4 regions of the Massilia sp. LXY-6 genome follow, and region 1 is predicted to be linked to each of the others. Evidence: predicted binding sites of a transcription regulator. Region 1 holds the regulator's gene; each other region holds the start of a gene.
The links. The regulator LexA, encoded in region 1, represses DNA repair genes until DNA is damaged. The targets are predictions, from matches to a motif close to ACTGTATNNNNATACAGT.
Positions count from the first base shown of each region.

Region 2: a site for LexA is predicted at 2,025-2,042, ahead of recA (recombinase RecA). Genes of this name have one in related genera too.
Region 3: a site for LexA is predicted at 1,784-1,801, ahead of ACI48D_RS15680 (DNA topoisomerase IV subunit B). Genes of this name have one in related genera too.
Region 4: a site for LexA is predicted at 1,498-1,515, ahead of dinB (DNA polymerase IV). Genes of this name have one in related genera too.

Region 1 covers NZ_JBKFGF010000001.1:220,026-224,449, forward strand. The annotation lists gene ACI48D_RS00940 (cystathionine gamma-synthase family protein) at 1-603, shown strand, start outside; gene ACI48D_RS00945 (tetratricopeptide repeat protein) at 687-1,487, shown strand; gene ACI48D_RS00950 (tetratricopeptide repeat protein) at 1,571-2,326, shown strand; gene lexA (transcriptional repressor LexA) at 2,375-3,019, opposite strand; gene rpsF (30S ribosomal protein S6) at 3,294-3,677, shown strand; gene priB (primosomal replication protein N) at 3,718-4,002, shown strand; gene rpsR (30S ribosomal protein S18) at 4,023-4,313, shown strand; gene rplI (50S ribosomal protein L9) at 4,347-4,424, shown strand, end outside.
Region 2 covers NZ_JBKFGF010000026.1:33,490-37,913, forward strand. The annotation lists gene ACI48D_RS13005 (DUF2889 domain-containing protein) at 1-196, opposite strand, end outside; gene recX (recombination regulator RecX) at 405-860, opposite strand; gene recA (recombinase RecA) at 879-1,961, opposite strand; gene ACI48D_RS13020 (response regulator) at 2,174-2,878, shown strand; gene ACI48D_RS13025 (sensor histidine kinase) at 2,897-4,424, shown strand, end outside.
Region 3 covers NZ_JBKFGF010000033.1:30,455-34,878, reverse strand. The annotation lists gene ACI48D_RS15680 (DNA topoisomerase IV subunit B) at 1-1,653, opposite strand, end outside; gene ACI48D_RS15675 (gamma-glutamyl-gamma-aminobutyrate hydrolase family protein) at 1,896-2,873, shown strand; gene ACI48D_RS15670 (VOC family protein) at 2,920-3,312, opposite strand; gene ACI48D_RS15665 (SRPBCC family protein) at 3,372-3,818, opposite strand; gene ACI48D_RS15660 (hypothetical protein) at 3,878-4,201, shown strand; gene ACI48D_RS15655 (lysostaphin resistance A-like protein) at 4,274-4,424, shown strand, end outside.
Region 4 covers NZ_JBKFGF010000040.1:72,437-76,860, reverse strand. The annotation lists gene ACI48D_RS18210 (S8 family peptidase) at 1-1,406, shown strand, start outside; gene dinB (DNA polymerase IV) at 1,516-2,592, shown strand; gene ACI48D_RS18200 (recombination-associated protein RdgC) at 2,676-3,572, shown strand; gene ACI48D_RS18195 (catalase) at 3,670-4,424, opposite strand, start outside.

The sequences.
Region 1 (4,424 bases):
ATGGCGCTCGGCGGCGCCCTTACCGACACCGGCCTGTTCGACTGGAGCGCTTATCCGAACATCGCGCCGAACTTCCGCAAGCAGCCGGCCAAGGCGCAGGGCATGGCCCAGCTGCGCGCCAAATCGCTGCGCGACTTCGGCGCTTCGCTGGCTCCGGAAGCCGCCCACCACATCGCGGTCGGCGCCGAGACCCTGGCCTTGCGCATGGACCGCACCTGTGCCAACGCATTGGCCCTCGCGCAGATGCTGGAAGCCGACCAGCGCGTTGCCGCCGTCCACTACCCGGGGCTGGCCTCGCACCCGCAGCACGGCCTGGCGACCGAGCTGTTCCGCGCCTACGGCTCGCTGTTCAGCTTCGAACTGAAGGACGGCATCGACTGCTTCGACTACCTGAACCGCCTGCAGATCGCGATCCCGGCCAGCAACCTGGGCGACACGCGCACGCTGGTGATCCCGGTCGCGCACACGATCTTCTTCGAGATGGGAGCCGAGCGCCGCGCCAGCATGGGCATCGCCGAGTCGCTGATCCGGGTGTCGGTCGGAATCGAGGATACGCAGGATTTGCTGCGCGATTTCGGTGAAGCCTTATCTGCATCGGTATAAATCGGCGCTTATGCAGGATCGCTTGAGTTTATAGCGATCTCTGCATAGTATGAATCTTCATGGCCCAACACGTGGAGATTCAGATGAAAAAATTATTGTGCGTATCCTTGATGCTGATTTCCGGTGTCGTATTCGCCGACGATCTGAATGAAGCAAATAAATTGCTGAATGCTAAGGATTATGGGCGGGCCTTGCCGATGTATGCCCGGCTTGCCGAAGCAGGAAATGCGGAAGCACAATTCCGACTTGGGGAAATGTACTGGTTTGGTGATGGTACGTCCCCCGATCTGAAGAAAGCCGCCGCATGGTTCCAGAAATCGGCGACGGCCGGCAACAAGGATGCCGCCGAATCGCTGCAAGCGCTGAAACGCCGCGAGACGCGCGGCAATGAAATCGTTTATTGGATGAAGGAATATAAAGGCGAAGACCTGACTTCAGGTAAATACGCCTGCGCCACGCCGGATATTCCCGTCGTCTCGAAAACGAATTCCGACATCAAAAAGGTAGCAGACAAGGTGGCAACCTGGCAGGAATGCTACAACGCTGCGGTTGCAAATCTGCAGGGCCTGACGCCGGTACTGAAACATGTGCCCAAGGATGTGGTCGACATGATGACGCCGGCAGAAATCGAGCAGACCCAGTCGCATCTGGACCAGGTATTCGCCAGCGTGGCACGCGCGATGGCCGACAACGCGACTGCCATCCTGGCCCGGCGCGACGCCTGGACCAATGCGACCAATACCTATGTTGCCGAAACCAACAAGAAGGCGGACGAGGCAAGCGCGCGCAACAAGCTGGAGATGATGACTGGCCTGCGCCGGGTGTACGAGTCGAATCAGTCGCTTGCCAACGCGCCCACCGGCGGGAATCCGGCAAATCACTGAAATGCCGTTACAGTTGAGTAATTGGCACATGCCGGTTCTGGCGATATGATGTGCCATTACTCAACTGCATAGATCGATCGCACGTGAAGACTGTCGTTTTTTGCCTGAGCATGCTGTTGGCGGGAAGTTGCGCCGCTGACGAGCTCGCAAGCGCCAACGCGGCGTTTGCCAAGAAGGATTATCCGGACGCCCTGCAGCGCTATACCAGGCTGGCCGGCGCCGGCAATGTCGAGGCCCAGCAGCACCTGGGCGAAATGTACTGGTATGGAGAAGCCGGCAGCGTCGACGAGGCCAGGGCCGAGGCCTGGTTCCGCAAGGCCGCGGCGAAGGGGAATCCCGTTGCCATCGCGTCGCTGGAGCTGATGCGCAAGCGGGTCGAACGCCGTGCCGACATCGATTACTGGGTCGACCGCTACGACGGCTCGGACCTGCAGAGCGGCCAGTACCGCTGCCCGGCGCCGCGTTTCCCCGCCGTCTCCAAGCAGAACGACGAGATCGACCGGGTGTCGGCGAATATGGCGAAGTGGCAGGAATGCTATAACGCCCAGGCGCGTGCCCTGAACGAGGCATCGCCGCTGACCAAGCGGATTCCTGCCGATGTGGCGAAACTGATCAACAAGCCGGAGATGGAGCGCGCGGAAAAGCGCTTGGCCGAGGTATATACGAACCTGACCGAGAGCGCGCAGGTCAAGTCCAAGCTGGTGCTGGCCGACTTTGCCGTGTGGCGGGACGCCACCGACGCCTGGGTCAGGGAGCACAACGATATCGTGAAGAGCACGCCGACCCTGGAACGCGAGCGCGAGCGCGAGAATCGGCGCAACAACCGCGTCAACAATTGACGTGTCGCCGTCCCGGTTTCCCGCCGGGCCGGCGTATCGCCTGCAGGCTTAGTGCCAGGAGCGCAGCAGGCCGACGGCCAGGCCTTCGAGCGCGAACTCGTCGTTCTGCGGGTCGATCGTGATGACGGAGAAGTCCGGGTTTTCCGGCAGCAGTTCGATGGTGCCGCCGTTCTTGCGGTAGCGCTTGACGGTGACTTCGTCGCCGATGCGGGCAACCACGATCTGCCCGTTCTTGGCCGAATCCACTTTCTTGACAGCCAGGAAGTCCCCGTCGCAGATGCCGGCGTCGCGCATCGACCAGCCCTTGACCTTCAGCAGGAAGTCCGGCTTGCTTGAAAACATGGCCGGGTCGACCGAGTAGCTTGCTTCGACGTGTTCCTGGGCCAGGATCGGCGAACCCGCGGCGACGCGGCCGACCAGCGGCAGCGACATCAGCAGGGCAGCCGGCACGGCCGGCAGCGCGGCGGCGTCGGGCGTGGTGTTGCCGACCAGGCGGATGCCGCGCGAGGTGCCCGGCGAAATTTCGATCGCACCCTTGCGCGCCAGGGCTTGCAGGTGTTCTTCGGCCGCGTTGGCCGAGCGGAAGCCAAGCTCCTGGGCGATTTCGGCGCGGGTCGGCGGAAAGCCGGTGTTGTCGATGGCTTCCTTGATCAGGTTGAGAATCTGTTCTTGCCGTGCGGTGAGCTTAAGCATGGTGAGGATCGTGTGCGTAGTGAGCTGTGCGTAGGTGGGCGGTGTCCGGGTCGGACTCGATACCCTGTATTTTTGTACAGTATTGCGCCGGGCGCAAGGGGAATCCGTGCGTTTCGCCGGTTTTTTTTGCCTTGCGGTCACGGCGATGCCTGGAAGACCGCACACGGCGATTGAGCTCTTGACGTTTTTACGGTTATAATGTCGGGCTTTCCCTTCCCACACTCGTCTTGACGCCGAGGTGGGCATTTGTTTAAACGTCCTTAAGGAGTGTTGCATGCGTCATTATGAAATCGTGTTTATCGTCCACCCGGACCAGAGCGAGCAGGTCCCGGCGATGATCGAGCGCTACAAGACCACCGTCACCTCGCGCGGCGGTAACATCCACCGCGTCGAAGACTGGGGCCGCCGTCAAATGGCTTACCAGATCCAGAAGCTGCCGAAGGCACACTACATCTGCATGAACATCGAGTGCGACAACGAGACCCTGGTCGAGCTGGAAACCGCATTCAAATTCAATGATGCCGTGCTGCGTCATCTGACCGTCAAGATGAAGAAGGCCGAAACCGCACCGTCGCCGATGATGAAGTCGGTACAGCGCGAAGACGCAGCCAAGAGCCACCGCGCCGAGCAGGCAGCTGCCCCGGCCGCCGCCGCTTAATTCATTTGAATAAAAGCGCGGAAAGAAGCGCGCACGGGCAGTGAACGAGCTGTTGCTGGTCGCAAGCATCGCGGAACGCGATACCCTGCGCTACACCCCGGCCGGCATCCCCATCGTCAGCGGCACCCTGCAGCACGGGTCGCAGCAGACCGAGGCGGGGATCGCGAGGCAGGTCGAGTTCGAGATTTCCGCGCTTGCCGCGGGAGATATTTCGGGCCGATTCGCCGACGCCGAACTGGGAGCGTCGTACAGGTTCAAGGGATTCCTTGCTCGCAAGAACCGCAACAGCAAAGCCCTGGTGTTTCACATCATTGATTTCATTTAGATTACATACAGGAGCCTCAAATGGCATTCGGTAAAAAGTTCGACAAAAACAAAGCCAAGGAAAAACTGAAGCGCAAACAGCAGAACCCGCTGTTCAAGCGCAAGAAATTCTGCCGCTTCACCGCTGCAAACGTGGAACAGGTCGATTACAAAGACGTCGACACCCTGAAGGATTTCGTCCAGGAAAACGGCAAGATCATGCCGGCACGCCTGACCGGTACCAAGGCGCACTACCAGCGCCAAGTGGACACCGCCATCAAGCGCGCTCGCTACCTGGCCCTGCTGCCGTACACCGACCTGCACAACGCTTAATCGTCGGTCACGACACGTATACTGGAGAATAATATGCAAGTCATCCTGCTGGAAAAAGTCGTCAACGTCGGCAACCTGGGCGACGTGGTCAAGGTCAAGGACGGTTACGCA
Region 2 (4,424 bases), on a different contig from region 1:
CGATGGTCACGCGCAGCTTGAGGTCATGCACAGGCAGGCCGCCCGGACGACGGCCGGAAGGCAGGTCGAGATCGTGGGTCTTGATGTCGCGGATGCAAGCGTCGAGGTCCCACAGCCCATCGTCGCGCGCGTACGCTTCGACGGTAATGGCGCGCGTGTGCCTTAGCTTACGCGGAGTGGGGGAAGACAGGGGCATAAACACCAATGCCGGAATGCGGCGAAAAAAGTATGCAGCCGTTGTGCCTGATGCACGTTGCCGCAGCTTCTACGGCAACAACCGCTCTTGCGGCGCTGCTTAAACCACGAAAGTTTAGCACAGCAAGCAGGCGGATGCACCCGGTCGCCAATTCGGCAGGCAGTTTAGGAGGGAAAGCTCTAAGGGCTTTGTTAGACGCGCTTCAACGTCAGGACTCGTCGTCCTCGTCGCGTCCCTGCAGTGCGCTGCGGATCGCGCCCTGCGAAAAACCACGCGCCATGAGAAAGCGCATCTGCTTGCTGCGTTCCTCGGCGTCCTGCGGAACCCGGCCGAACTTGCGGCGCCAGACTTCCCTGGCGCGTGTGGTTTCGGTTTCCTTCAGGCCGGACTTGAGCTCGTCGAGCTCTTCGCCCTTCAGGCCGTGCTGCTGGAGTTCGGCCAGCACGCGGCTGTTGCCGTAGCGGCCGGCACGGCGGTGCACCAGCGATTCGGCGAAGCGTTCCTGCGACAGCCAGTTGTTCTTTTCAAGGAAATCGAGGAGGGCTTCGACGTCGTCGCCCTCCTCGGCATGGCGAGCCAGCTTGCGCCCCAGCTCGATCCGGCTGTGCTCGCGCATCGACAAATACTTGAGTGCGCGAGCCTTTAAGCTCAGAACCTGTCTCACCGGGGCGCGGGCCGACGATTACTCGTCGCCGCCGACTGCGGCAGCTGCCGCGGCCGGAGCCTCACCGGCAGCAACCGGGCCCAGTTCGCGCACGCCCAGGGCGGCACGGACCTTGTTTTCGATCTCGCGGGCCAGGGCCGGACGGTCTTTCAGGTACTGGCGTGCATTGTCCTTACCTTGACCGATGCGCTCGCCACCATAGCTGTACCACGAACCCGACTTCTCGACGATCTTGTTGTCCACGCCCAGGTCGATGATCTCGCCTTCGCGGGAAGTGCCTTCGCCATACAGGATGTCGAAGTGGGCTTCCTTGAACGGAGGAGCGATCTTGTTCTTGACGACCTTGACCTTGGTTTCGTTACCGATCACCTCGTCGCCGGACTTGATCGAACCGGTACGGCGGATGTCCAGGCGCACGGAGGCGTAGAACTTCAGCGCGTTACCGCCGGTCGTGGTTTCCGGGCTGCCGAACATGACACCGATCTTCATACGGATCTGGTTAATGAAGATCACCAGGGTGTTCGTACGGTTGATCGAGCCGGTCAGCTTGCGCAGCGCCTGCGACATCAGACGGGCTTGCAGGCCCGGCAGGGAGTCGCCCATGTCGCCTTCGATTTCGGCGCGCGGGGTCAATGCCGCCACCGAGTCGATGACCACCAGGTCGACGCTGCCCGAGCGCACCAGCGCGTCGGTGATTTCGAGCGCCTGCTCGCCGGTGTCCGGCTGCGAGATCAGCAGCTCGTCCAGCTTGATGCCCAGCTTCTGCGCATAGCCGACGTCCAGCGCGTGCTCGGCGTCGATGAAGGCGCAAGTACCGCCCAGTTTCTGCATCTGGGCAATGGTTTGCAGGGTCAGCGTGGTTTTACCCGACGACTCCGGACCGTAGATCTCGACGATACGACCGCGCGGCAGGCCGCCGACGCCCAGCGCGATGTCTAGGCCCAGCGAGCCGGTGGACACGGTTTGCACTTCCTCGACCGGCGCATTGATATCCATGCGCATGACCGAGCCTTTGCCGAACTGCTTTTCGATCTGCGCGAGGGCTGCTGCCAGCGCCTTGCCCTTCTCTGCTGCGTTTACTGCGGATTTTTTGTCGTCCATAATTTTCTTTCAGTCCTAGAGTGAACCAAGATAGGGACCGCTCGCGCGATTTCAATAGGTAGTACTGTATAAAATCCCAGTAGTTTTGGCAAGCGATATTTACCGTCGCCTGATCGATTCGACATGTTGCGAAACATCACACACAATATGCGGGTAAGCTAGCTCCAACGAATAAAAAAGTAAGCGAACAGGGCCACCAAAAGGGAGATGCGATGCGTATTTTACTAGCCGAGGATGATAGCGTACTCGCCGATGGCCTGACGCGCTCCTTGCGCCAGTCCGGCTATGCGATCGACTGCGTGAAGAACGGCCAGGATGCCGATACGGCGCTGTCGACCCAGGAGTTCGACCTGCTGATCCTCGACCTCGGCCTGCCGAAACTGTCCGGGCTCGACGTGCTGCGCCGCCTGCGCGCGCGCGGCTCGCTGCTCCCGGTGCTGATCCTCACCGCCGCCGACTCGATCGAGCAGCGCGTTGGCGGCCTCGACGCCGGCGCCGACGACTACATGGCCAAGCCCTTCGCCCTGTCCGAACTGGAGGCGCGGGTGCGTGCCCTGACCCGCCGCGGCCAGGGCGGCGGCTCGACCGTGATCCGCCACGGTCCGCTGGCCTACGACCAGGTCGGGCGCAGCGCCTACATCGACGACCAGATGCTCGACCTGTCGGCGCGCGAACTGGGCCTGCTCGAGATCCTGCTGGCGCGCACCGGGCGCCTGGTCTCCAAGGAACAGCTGGTCGACCACCTGTGCGAGTGGGGCGAGGAAGTGTCGAACAACGCCATCGAGGTCTACGTGCACCGCCTGCGCAAGAAGATCGAGACCGGCGGCATCCGCATCGCCACCGTGCGCGGCCTGGGCTACTGCCTGGAGCGGTATGCCGACAGCACGCGCAAGGCCTCCACCGCCGGCGGCAAGTAAGACCGAAGGCAAGCCGGCATGAAGTCCCTGCAGCGGCGCAGCGCCGGCGCCATCGAGGCGGAATCACTCTACGAGCCTGAGCCCGATGCGGCGCTGGAACCGCTGTATGTGCCGCCCCGGCCCGAGCCCGAAGAGAGCATCCAGCATTCGCTGTTCGGCGAGATCCTCGACTGGATGCTGGCCCCGCTGCTGCTGCTGTGGCCGATGAGCATCGCGATCACCTACCTGGTGGCGAAGTCGATCGCCAACCAGCCCTTCGACCATGCGTTGGAAGACAACGTCACGGTGCTGGCCCAGCAGGTCAAGGAAGTCGACGGCAAGGTGGTGGCGCGCCTGCCCGCCAGCGCGCGCGACATCCTGCGCGCCGACGACGTCGACAGCGTGTACTTCCAGATCACCGGGCCGCGCGCCGAGGTCGTGGAAGGCGACCGCGACCTGCCGCTGCCGCCGCAGGACGACGCCGAGCGCAGCGGCCGGGTGCACTTCCGCACCGAGAGCCTGCACGGCGCCCCGGTGCGGATCGCCTATGCCTGGGTCAACCTGCAGCCGCTGGCATCGGACACCGGCGCCGGTGCGGGCCAGGGCGCGGAGCCGCACCTGGCCCTGGTGCAGGTGGCGGAAACGCTGGAAAAGCGCGCCCAGCTCGCCAACGAGATCATCAAGGGCGTGATCCTGCCCCAGTTCATCATCCTGCCGGTGATCCTGGCCCTGGTCTGGTTTGCCCTGTCGCGCGGGCTGTCGCCGCTGGCCCAGCTGCAGGAGCGGATCCGCGCGCGTCCGCCGGACGACCTGTCGCCGATCGATTCGCGCCAGGTGCCGGAAGAGATCTCGCCGCTGGTGGGCTCGCTGAACGACATGCTGGCGCGCCTGGCGCACACGATCGACGCCCAGAAGCGTTTCATCGCCGACGCCGCGCACCAGATGAAGACCCCGCTGGCCGGCATGCGCATGCAGTCCGAACTGGCGCTGCGCCAGCTCGACCCCGGCGAGATCCACCGCTCGCTGGAGCAGCTGGCGAAGAGCTCGGAATCGGCGACGCGCCTGGTCAACCAGCTGCTGGCGCTGGCGCGCGCCGAAAACCAGCCGCACGCCGGCCTGGCGCTCGATCCGCTCGACCTGTCGCTGCTGGCGCGCGCCGTGGTGCAGGACTGGGTGCCGGCCTCGTTCACCCACGAGATCGACCTCGGCTACGAAGACCCTCACGGCGCGCTGGAGATTCTAGGGGACGGCATGATGCTGCGCGAGCTGCTGTCGAACCTGATCGACAACGCGCTGCGCTACACCCCGCCGGGCGGCAGCGTCACCGTGCGCGTGCGCGGCGACGCCGGCCTGGCCCTGCTGGAGGTCGAGGACACCGGCCCCGGCATCGCGCCGGGCGAGCGTCCGCGCGTGTTCGAGCGCTTCTACCGCATCCTCGGCTCGAGCGCCTCCGGTTCCGGCCTCGGGCTGGCGATCGTGCGCGAGATCGCGCGCCAGCACGGCGCCGAGATCGAGATCTTCAACAACCCGCGCAGCACCAGCAAGAAATACCCGGGCAGCCTGTTCC
Region 3 (4,424 bases), on a different contig from region 1:
CGGGCGCGCGACGCACACGTGGCCATCCTTGAACAGGGCCGGGAAATGCTTGAAGAACAAGGTGAGCAGCAGCACCTGGATGTGCGAGCCGTCGACGTCCGCGTCCGACAGGATGCAGATCTTCCCGTAGCGCAGGCCGGACAGGTCCGGCGTGTCGCTTGAACTGTGCGGGTCGACGCCGATCGCCACCGCGATGTCGTGGATCTCGTTGTTGGCGAACAGGCGGTCGCGGTCGGTTTCCCAGGTGTTCAGCACCTTGCCGCGCAGCGGCAGGATGGCCTGGAATTCCTTGTCGCGGCCCATCTTGGCCGAGCCGCCCGCCGAGTCGCCCTCGACCAGGAACAGTTCGTTGCGGGTGATGTCGGTCGATTCGCAATCGGTCAGCTTGCCCGGCAACACGGCCACGCCCGAGGACTTCTTCTTCTCGACCTTCTGCAGCGAACGCAGGCGGGATTGCGCCTGCTTGATGACGAGTTCGGCCAGCTTCTTGCCGTAGTCGACGTGCTGGTTCAGCCACAATTCGAGCGGCGGACGGGTGAAGGTCGACACCAGCTTCACGGCGTCGCGCGAATTCAGGCGCTCCTTGGTCTGGCCCTGGAACTGCGGGTCCAGCACCTTCGCCGACAGCACGAACGAGACCCGTGCGAACACGTCTTCCGGCAGCAGCTTGACGCCTTTCGGCAGCAGCGAGTGCATCTCGACGAAGCTCTTCACGGCGCCGAACAGGCCATCGCGCAGGCCGGATTCGTGGGTGCCGCCGCTGACCGTCGGGATCAGGTTGACATAGGATTCACGCACCACGGCGCCTTCCTCGGTCCAGGCCACGACCCAGGCCGCGCCTTCGCCTTCCGCGAAGCCCTCGTCGCCCGCGGCGGCGTACTGCGCGCCTTCGAACAGCGGGATCACGGTCTGGCCGTTGTTCGCGGTCTGCGCCAGCGCTTCGGTCAGGTAGCCGCGCAGGCCTTCGTCGTAGCGCCAGGTCTGGGTATCGCCGGTCTTGCCGTTGGTGAGCGTGACGGTCACGCCCGGCAGCAGCACGGCCTTCGAGCGCAGCAGGCGCTGCAGCTCGGCCATCGGGATGTTCGGCGAATCGAAGTATTGCCCGTCCGGCCAGGCGGTGACGCGGGTGCCGTTCTTCTTGCCGCCGCGTTCGGGCGGGGCGGAGCTCAGGGGCTCGACCACGTCGCCGGCTTCGAAGGCCAGGTGGTGTACGCCGTTGCCCTGGTCGTCCTTGCGCCAGACGGTGATCTCGAGGCGCTTCGACAGCGCATTCGTGACCGACACGCCGACGCCGTGCAGGCCGCCTGAGAACGCGTAGGCGCCGCCCGAACCCTTGTCGAACTTGCCGCCCGCGTGCAGGCGCGTGAACACGATCTCGACGGTCGAGACGCCTTCCTCGGGGTGGATGCCGACCGGGATGCCGCGGCCGTCGTCCTCGACCGTGATCGAGCCGTCCACGTTCATCGTGACGGCGATGTTCTTGCAGTGCCCACCCAGCGCCTCGTCCGAGGCGTTGTCGATCACTTCCTGGATGATGTGCAGCGGGTTTTCGGTGCGCGTGTACATGCCCGGACGCTGCTTGACGGGCTCCAGTCCCTTCAGGACCCGGATGGATGATTCGCTGTAGTCGGTTGCAGTTTTCTTGGTGGCCATGCTGGATATTGTGTAATTCGAATGCCTGCGCATTCTATCTTGTCGCGCGGCAATAAGAACGCCAAACGACTTGGCAAAAGGCGCCAGTGTCGGTGCTTATGCGCGTTTTGGGAAGAGGTACCGAAAAGACACTGTATGGAAATACAGTATTCTTGCCTGTTGAGCGCAAGTTTGCAAGCCCTCCTGCATGGATTCTGCAAATGCAATCGTGCGCGCCCTACGGCAGGGCTATATTTACCTGCATGGTAGAGGACAATGATAAGCGCGAAACTGCCGGCCTGCCGCCGGACGGTTCATCGGGATCGCCGCGCGTTCCGGACCGGCGCGCCACCGGAGGATCGTCGCGCTACCTCCGGCACGGCGATACGCCGCTGGCGCTGGCCACCCGCGTGCTGCGCTCGCGCTGGCGCGCCATCAGCGACCGCCTGGGCCGCGACTTCATGCGGCGCACGCTGCGGATTGGCGTGTCCGCCCGCATCTTTCATCCGGAGCCGGGCTCCGTCGGGCTGCGCAGCAAGAACCTGCAATACCTCGAAGAGTCGATCGCGCAATGGGTCATGTCGCGCGACGTGCTGGTGTTCATGGTGCCGACCGTGAACACGAATGGGTTGCTGCATCCCAGCAACATCACGATGCGTCATTACGCGCGCCATCTCGACGGATTGGTGCTGCAGGGCGGGGCGGACGTCTCGCCGATGACGTATTCGGACTCGCCGACCCGGCCCGAATGGAGCGGCGACCGCGCCCGCGACGTCTACGAACTCGAGCTGCTGCACGAATTCGTCGACGCCGGCAAGCCGGTACTCGGCATCTGCCGCGGTTGCCAGCTGATCAACGTGGCCTTCGGCGGGACGCTCTACCAGGACGTGGCGACCAATGTGCCCGAGGCTCTGTCCCATGTGCACGAAGACTACGACGCCCACCGCCACGCGATCGTGTTTCCGCAAGGCTCGTCGCTGGGCAAGATGTTCCCCGACCAGAAGCGGCCGATCGTCAACTCGATCCATCACCAGGCCGTGAAGGACCTGGGGCGCGACATCCACGTCGAGGCCGTGTCGGACCCGGACGGCATCGTCGAGGCGATCCGCTACCAGCGCGCGCCCTTCGTGATGGGACTGCAGTGGCATCCGGAGTTCCACCGGGCCAAGGGAACGGAACTGCTCGACTGCACGCCGGTGCTGGATGAGTTCCTGCGGGCGGCGAGGGAGACGCGGCTCTAAGAATCCGTTTGCACGGGCATCGAACTGCGTCGCCGGCGCGGTCCGCTTACCTGGGACGATAGATGGCGCAGAGCTTGTGGCCATCGGGATCGCGGACATAAGCGAGGACCATCTTCCCGAGACTGCCTTCGCGCGGACCCGGCGGGTCTTCGATCGAGGTACCGCCATGCGCGACCGCCGTGTCATGGAACTTCTGCACCTGTTCCGCAGAATCGCATTTGAAGCCGATGGTTCCCCCGTTCGCACAAGTAGCATCTTCTCCGTTGATCGGCTCGGTAATGGCAAAGCTGCTGCCGTTGTGGCTGTAGAACAGCCGCGTGCGGCCGCCCTGGGTGGTATCGCGGAACGGTTCGCCCGCACCCAGCGTTCCGAGCACCGCATCGTAAAAGCGTTTGGCGCGTTCCAGGTCGTTCGTACCGACCATCACATGATTCAGCATGCATGTCTCCTTTGATGAGGGAAGGGCTACATCATAGCGCTAACCGGCTCGGTTCCCGCTCAGTTCCTGATCTCGACCTCGACCAGCCTGGCCAGCAGTTCCAGCGATTCCTGCCAGCCGAGATAGCAGGCCTCGAGCGGAATCATGGACGGGATGCCTTCCTGGGTGATTCTCACCTCGACGCCGCAGAACACCTCGCGCAGCAGCACCGTGGTCTGCATCCGGCCGGGCAGGTTCGGATCGTCGAATTCGGCCGTGTAGCGCAGGCGCTGGCCCGGTTCCAGTTCCAGGTATTCGCCGCCGAAAGTATGGCTGTGGCCGGTCGTGAAATTCGTGAACGACATCCGGTAGCGGCCACCGACCCGGCTGTCCATCTCGTGCACGGTGCCGATGAAGCCATGCGGCGGCAGCCATTTGGCGAAGGCGCCCGCCGTGGTGAAGGCGCGGTACACGCGGTCGGCGCTGGATTTCAGGACACGGTGCAGCTCGACGGTATTCGTGGACATGATCTCTTCCTTATCGTGAGAAGCAGCGGCGCTGCCGATTCGACATGCTACAGTAAGCCATGCCCGCCCCCCGACATTATCCGGTGACGCCCGATGGACGCTACTTCGTCGTCAGGGGCCGCTTATGGCGCACGAGTAATCCCGCGCTCGCACCGGCGCTGCGCCAGGAACTGGTCGATAAATTGATGGCGGCGCGCCGGCAGGTCGGCATCGCCAGAAAGGCCGGCGACCTCGACGCCGAGCGCAGCGCCCGCGCGGCCGTCGACGAAGCCAAGCGCGCGCTTGGGGAGCGCGGTCCGGTATGGTGGCTGGACGGAGCACCGGACTTCAACTGCCGCATGGTGGCGAATACGCCGTATGCCGACTGGTACGCGGCGCTGTGAGTCCATCCGGAGCGCTCGGCATACCAGGAAGAACGGAAAGGCAGCCGATGCACGCTGGGATAGAATGGCGGGATGAACGAATCGCAACAGACCCGACCATCGGAAACGGACACGCCGCAGGGCACGACCCGCCCCACGATCCGCCTCGGCGCCCAGGTGCTGACCTGCCTGGTCTTCTGCCTGATCGCCGCGCCCATCATCTGGTTCAGCCGGCCCGAGCCGC
Region 4 (4,424 bases), on a different contig from region 1:
GCATCATGGTGCCGCTGTTCGTGCCGACCGATCCGATGTACAGCCAGCAGTGGGATCTATATGAAGCCGCGGGTGGCCTGAACCTGCCGGCCGCCTGGGACAAGTCGACCGGCGCCGGCATCAACGTGGCCGTGATCGACACCGGCTACCGTCCGCACGCCGACCTGTCGGGCCAGATCCTGCCGGGCTATGACTTCATCACCAGCGCCGCCATCGCCGCCGACGGCGACGGCCGCGACAGCGACGCCAGCGATCCGGGCGACAACACCTATGCGGGCCAGTGCGGTACCGGCATGCCGGCCCAGGACCAGGCCTCGAGCTGGCACGGCACCCACGTGGCCGGCACCATCGCCGCCAAGGCCAACAACGGCGTCGGCGTGGCCGGCGTCGCCTTCGGCGCCAAGGTCTTGCCGGTGCGCGTGCTGGGCAAGTGCGGCGGCTATACGTCCGACATCGCCGACGCCATCGTCTGGGCGTCCGGCGGCGCCGTCACCGGCGCACCGGCCAACCCGAACAAGGCGCGTGTGCTGAACCTGTCGCTGGGCGGCAGCGGCGCCTGCGACACCACCACCCAGAACGCGATCAACAGCGCGCGTTCGCGCGGCGCCGTGGTCGTGGTCGCGGCCGGCAACTCCAACGTCAATGCGTCGAACGCCAATCCAGCCAACTGCGCCGGCGTGATCGCGGTGGCGGCGGTGGGCCGTAGCGGCGGCAAGGCGTCGTATTCGAACTACGGGGCGAATGTCGACGTGGCGGCACCGGGCGGCGACAGCGGCGCCGGCATCCTGTCGACCTGGAATGCGGGCACCAGCACCCCGGCGGGCGATAGCTACGCCTACATGATGGGCACCTCGATGGCGACCCCGCACGTGGCCGGGGTGGCCGCCTTGATGCTGTCGAAAAACCCGAACCTGACCCCGGACGAAGTCGAATCCAAGCTGAAAGCCAGCGCGCGCGCCTTCCCGGCGGCCTGCTCGGGCTGCGGCGCCGGCATCGTCGACGCGGCAGCGGCCGTGAACGCGGCGGCCGCCACCGTGGCAGTCGCGGCGCCGACCCAGAACGAAGTGGAATCGAACAACTACATCTCGACCGCCAATGCGGTGGCCACCTCGGGCACCGTGCTCAGCGGTAGCCTGTCGAGCACGACCGACACCGACTACTTCGTGGTCCAGGTTCCGGCCGGCAAGACCCTGAGCGCCACCCTGACCCCGGGTGCGAGCACGCTGGACTACGACCTGTATGCCTATGACAGTGCAGGTAACCAGCTGGCGCTGAGCACCAACGGCGCCGGTGCGAGCGATGCGGTGTCGGTGGCCAACACGGCGACCACGACCCAGGCGCGCTACATCCGTGTGCGCTACTATTCGGGCGGTGCCGGCCAGTACACGCTGAAGTTCACCTGGTAAGCAGGCGGCAGGCAGTGAAGCAAAGGGCGCGCGACCTGGGTTGCGTGCCCTTTTTCATTGCACTCTTGCATCATCGCGCCATTCCGCAGATACTGTATGCAATTACAGTATGAACACCCCGACCCGCAAGATCATCCACTGCGATTGCGACTGTTTCTACGCATCCGTCGAGATGCGGGATGACCCGTCGCTGCGCGGCCGGCCGCTGGCGGTCGGGGGACGGGCGGACCAGCGCGGCGTGATCGCGACCTGCAACTACGAGGCGCGCCGCTTCGGCATCCATTCGGCGATGGCCACCGCCCAGGCGATGAAACTGTGCCCGGAGCTGCTCCTGATCCCGCCGAACATGGAAAAGTACCGGATCGCCTCGCGCCAGATCATGGAAATCTACCGCGACTACACGGAACTGGTGGAGCCGCTGTCGCTGGACGAGGCCTACCTGGACGTGACGGAGTCAAGGCACTGCAAGGGCAGCGCGACCCTGATCGCGCAGGAGATCCGCCGGCGCATTTTCGACACCGTCGGCATCACGGCCTCGGCCGGCGTGGCGCCGAACAAGTTCGTGGCCAAGATCGCCAGCGACTGGAACAAGCCGGATGGCCTGTTCCTGGTGCGTCCGGAGGAAATCGACGCCTTCGTGGCCGCGCTGCCGGTGAAGAAGCTGCATGGCGTCGGCAAGGTCACGGCAGCCAAGATGAACGGGCTGGGCGTGCAGACCTGTGCCGATCTGCGCAGCTGGAGCATGGCGAAACTGCAAGAGCATTTCGGTTCCTTCGGCGCCCGCCTGCACGACCTGTGCCGCGGCATCGACCACCGCGACGTCAATCCGGTGCGGGAGAGGAAATCGATCAGCACCGAGGAAACCTACACGCCGGACGTGCCGGACCTGCCGGCCTGCCTGGCCCTGCTGCCGGAACTGATGGCGCAGCTGCAGGGACGTATTAAACGCAACCATGCCGAAAGATTCATCAACAAGCTGTTCGTGAAAATCAAATTCAACGACTTCCAGCAAACCACGGTCGAATGCGTCGCTTATGCGCCGAACCTGGCGATCTACGCGCACCTGATGGAGGCGGGCTGGCTGCGGGCCAGCCGTCCGGTGCGCCTGCTGGGCGTCGGCGTGCGGCTGGCCGACACCGAACAAGTCGAGCAGCTCAGTCTGTTTGACGAACGCGCAACACATTAAAAAAGCCTACCCTGTCGGGTGAAAATTGCCACCTAGCAGCGTGTAGAATGTCGTTCCCCTGGAAATGAGAGATAACTGAGAGTATGTGGTTCAAGAATCTTCAGATTTACCGCCTGCCCGCACCGTGGGCATTTACCGCCGAACAAATGGAAGCAGCGCTGCAGCCGCAGGCGTTCACGCCCGCCAGCAGCAATGAACTGCTGCGCCAGGGCTGGGATTCCCCGCGCGGCAACGGCAAGCTGGTCCATGAAGTGAACAAGCAGATGCTGATGATGCTCGGCACCGAAAAGAAACTGCTGCCGGGCTCGGTCATCAACCAGGTGGCCAAGGCCAGGGCCGCCGAGCTGGAAGAGCAGCAGGGTTTTCCGCCGGGTAAGAAGGCGATGAAGGAACTGAAGGAACGCGTGGCCGACGAGCTGCTGCCGCGCGCATTCTCGATCCGCAGCAACGTCTGGACCTGGATCGACCCGGTCAATGGCTGGATGGTGATCGACGCCGCCAGCCCGTCCAAGGCCGACGAGGTAATCAAGCTGCTGCTGAAGGCGGTCGACAAGATGCCGCTGGAATCGCTGCGCGTGCAGAGCTCGCCGGTGGCCGTGATGACCGGCTGGCTGGAATCGGACGAGGCGCCGTACAACTTCACGATCGACCAGGACACCGAGCTGCGCGCCACCGGCGAGAGCAAGGCCGCGGTGCGCTACGTGAAGCACTCGCTGGACCCGGAAGACATCCGCCGCCATATCGCCGCCGGCAAGCAGTGCACCCGCCTGGCCATGACCTGGAACAGCCGCGTGTCCTTCGTGCTGACCGAATCGCTGGCGATCAAGGGCGTCAAGCCGCTGGACGTGATCAAGGAAAACGAAACCATCACCTACAGCGATGATGAGCGTTTCGACAACGACATGATGTTGATGACGGGTGAGCTGTCGAAGATGATGGCGGACATGGTCGAGGCGCTAGGCGGGGAAGCCAAAGCGTAAGGCGTGGGGCACGGTGTACCTACGCCGGCCGCGCCCACCCTACGAAAAAACGGCCCTGGCATGTTGCCCGGGCCGTTTGCTTTTGTAACCCGCTACCTTATTTCGCCGCCACTTCCTCCGTGGTCGACGGCTCCTTTTCCCCGCCCGGGTGCTCCGGTACGCCACCGGCATAAGTCGCCCCTTCGCGGTTCTGGTGCGGCGCCGGCTTGCCCGGCAGCGGTGGCAGGGCCTTGGCCTTCTCGAGGTCGATGCCGGCCACTTGCGCGACCCGGCGGCCATAGTCCTCGTCGCAGTGCCACAGGTGCCAGACCATGCGTAGCTGGATGACTTCCGGGCACTTCTTGAGGTCGCCGCCGACATTGTTTACCAGGTCGTCGCGTTCCCAGTCCTGGAAGCTGCGGTAGCGATCGCCGGCCTGCTTGTAGTCGGACGCGGTGCTCGTGGTCTGGTAGCGGCCCAGGTGGCCCTGCACGTACGGGTGATAGTCCTTCTGCGGCTGCGGCGCTTCTTGCATGCCGCCCATCAGGCTCGGTTCGTAGTTGATGTGCTTGTCTTCGCCGCCGTCATCGACGTAGTACGTCATCTGGCCGTCGCGCTGGTTGGTGCGGGCGCGTGCGCCTTCTTGCGGTGCGTTGATCGGCAGTTGCAGGTAGTTGGGGCCGACGCGGTAGCGCTGAGTGTCCGAGTAGGAGAGGGTACGGCCCTGCAACATCTTGTCGTCCGAGAAGTCGATGCCGTCGACCAGCACGCCGGTGCCGAAGGCCGACTGCTCGGTTTCGGCGAATACATTGTCCGGATTCTTGTTGAGCACCATGCGGCCGACCGGCAGCAGCGGGAACTGGTCTTCCGGCC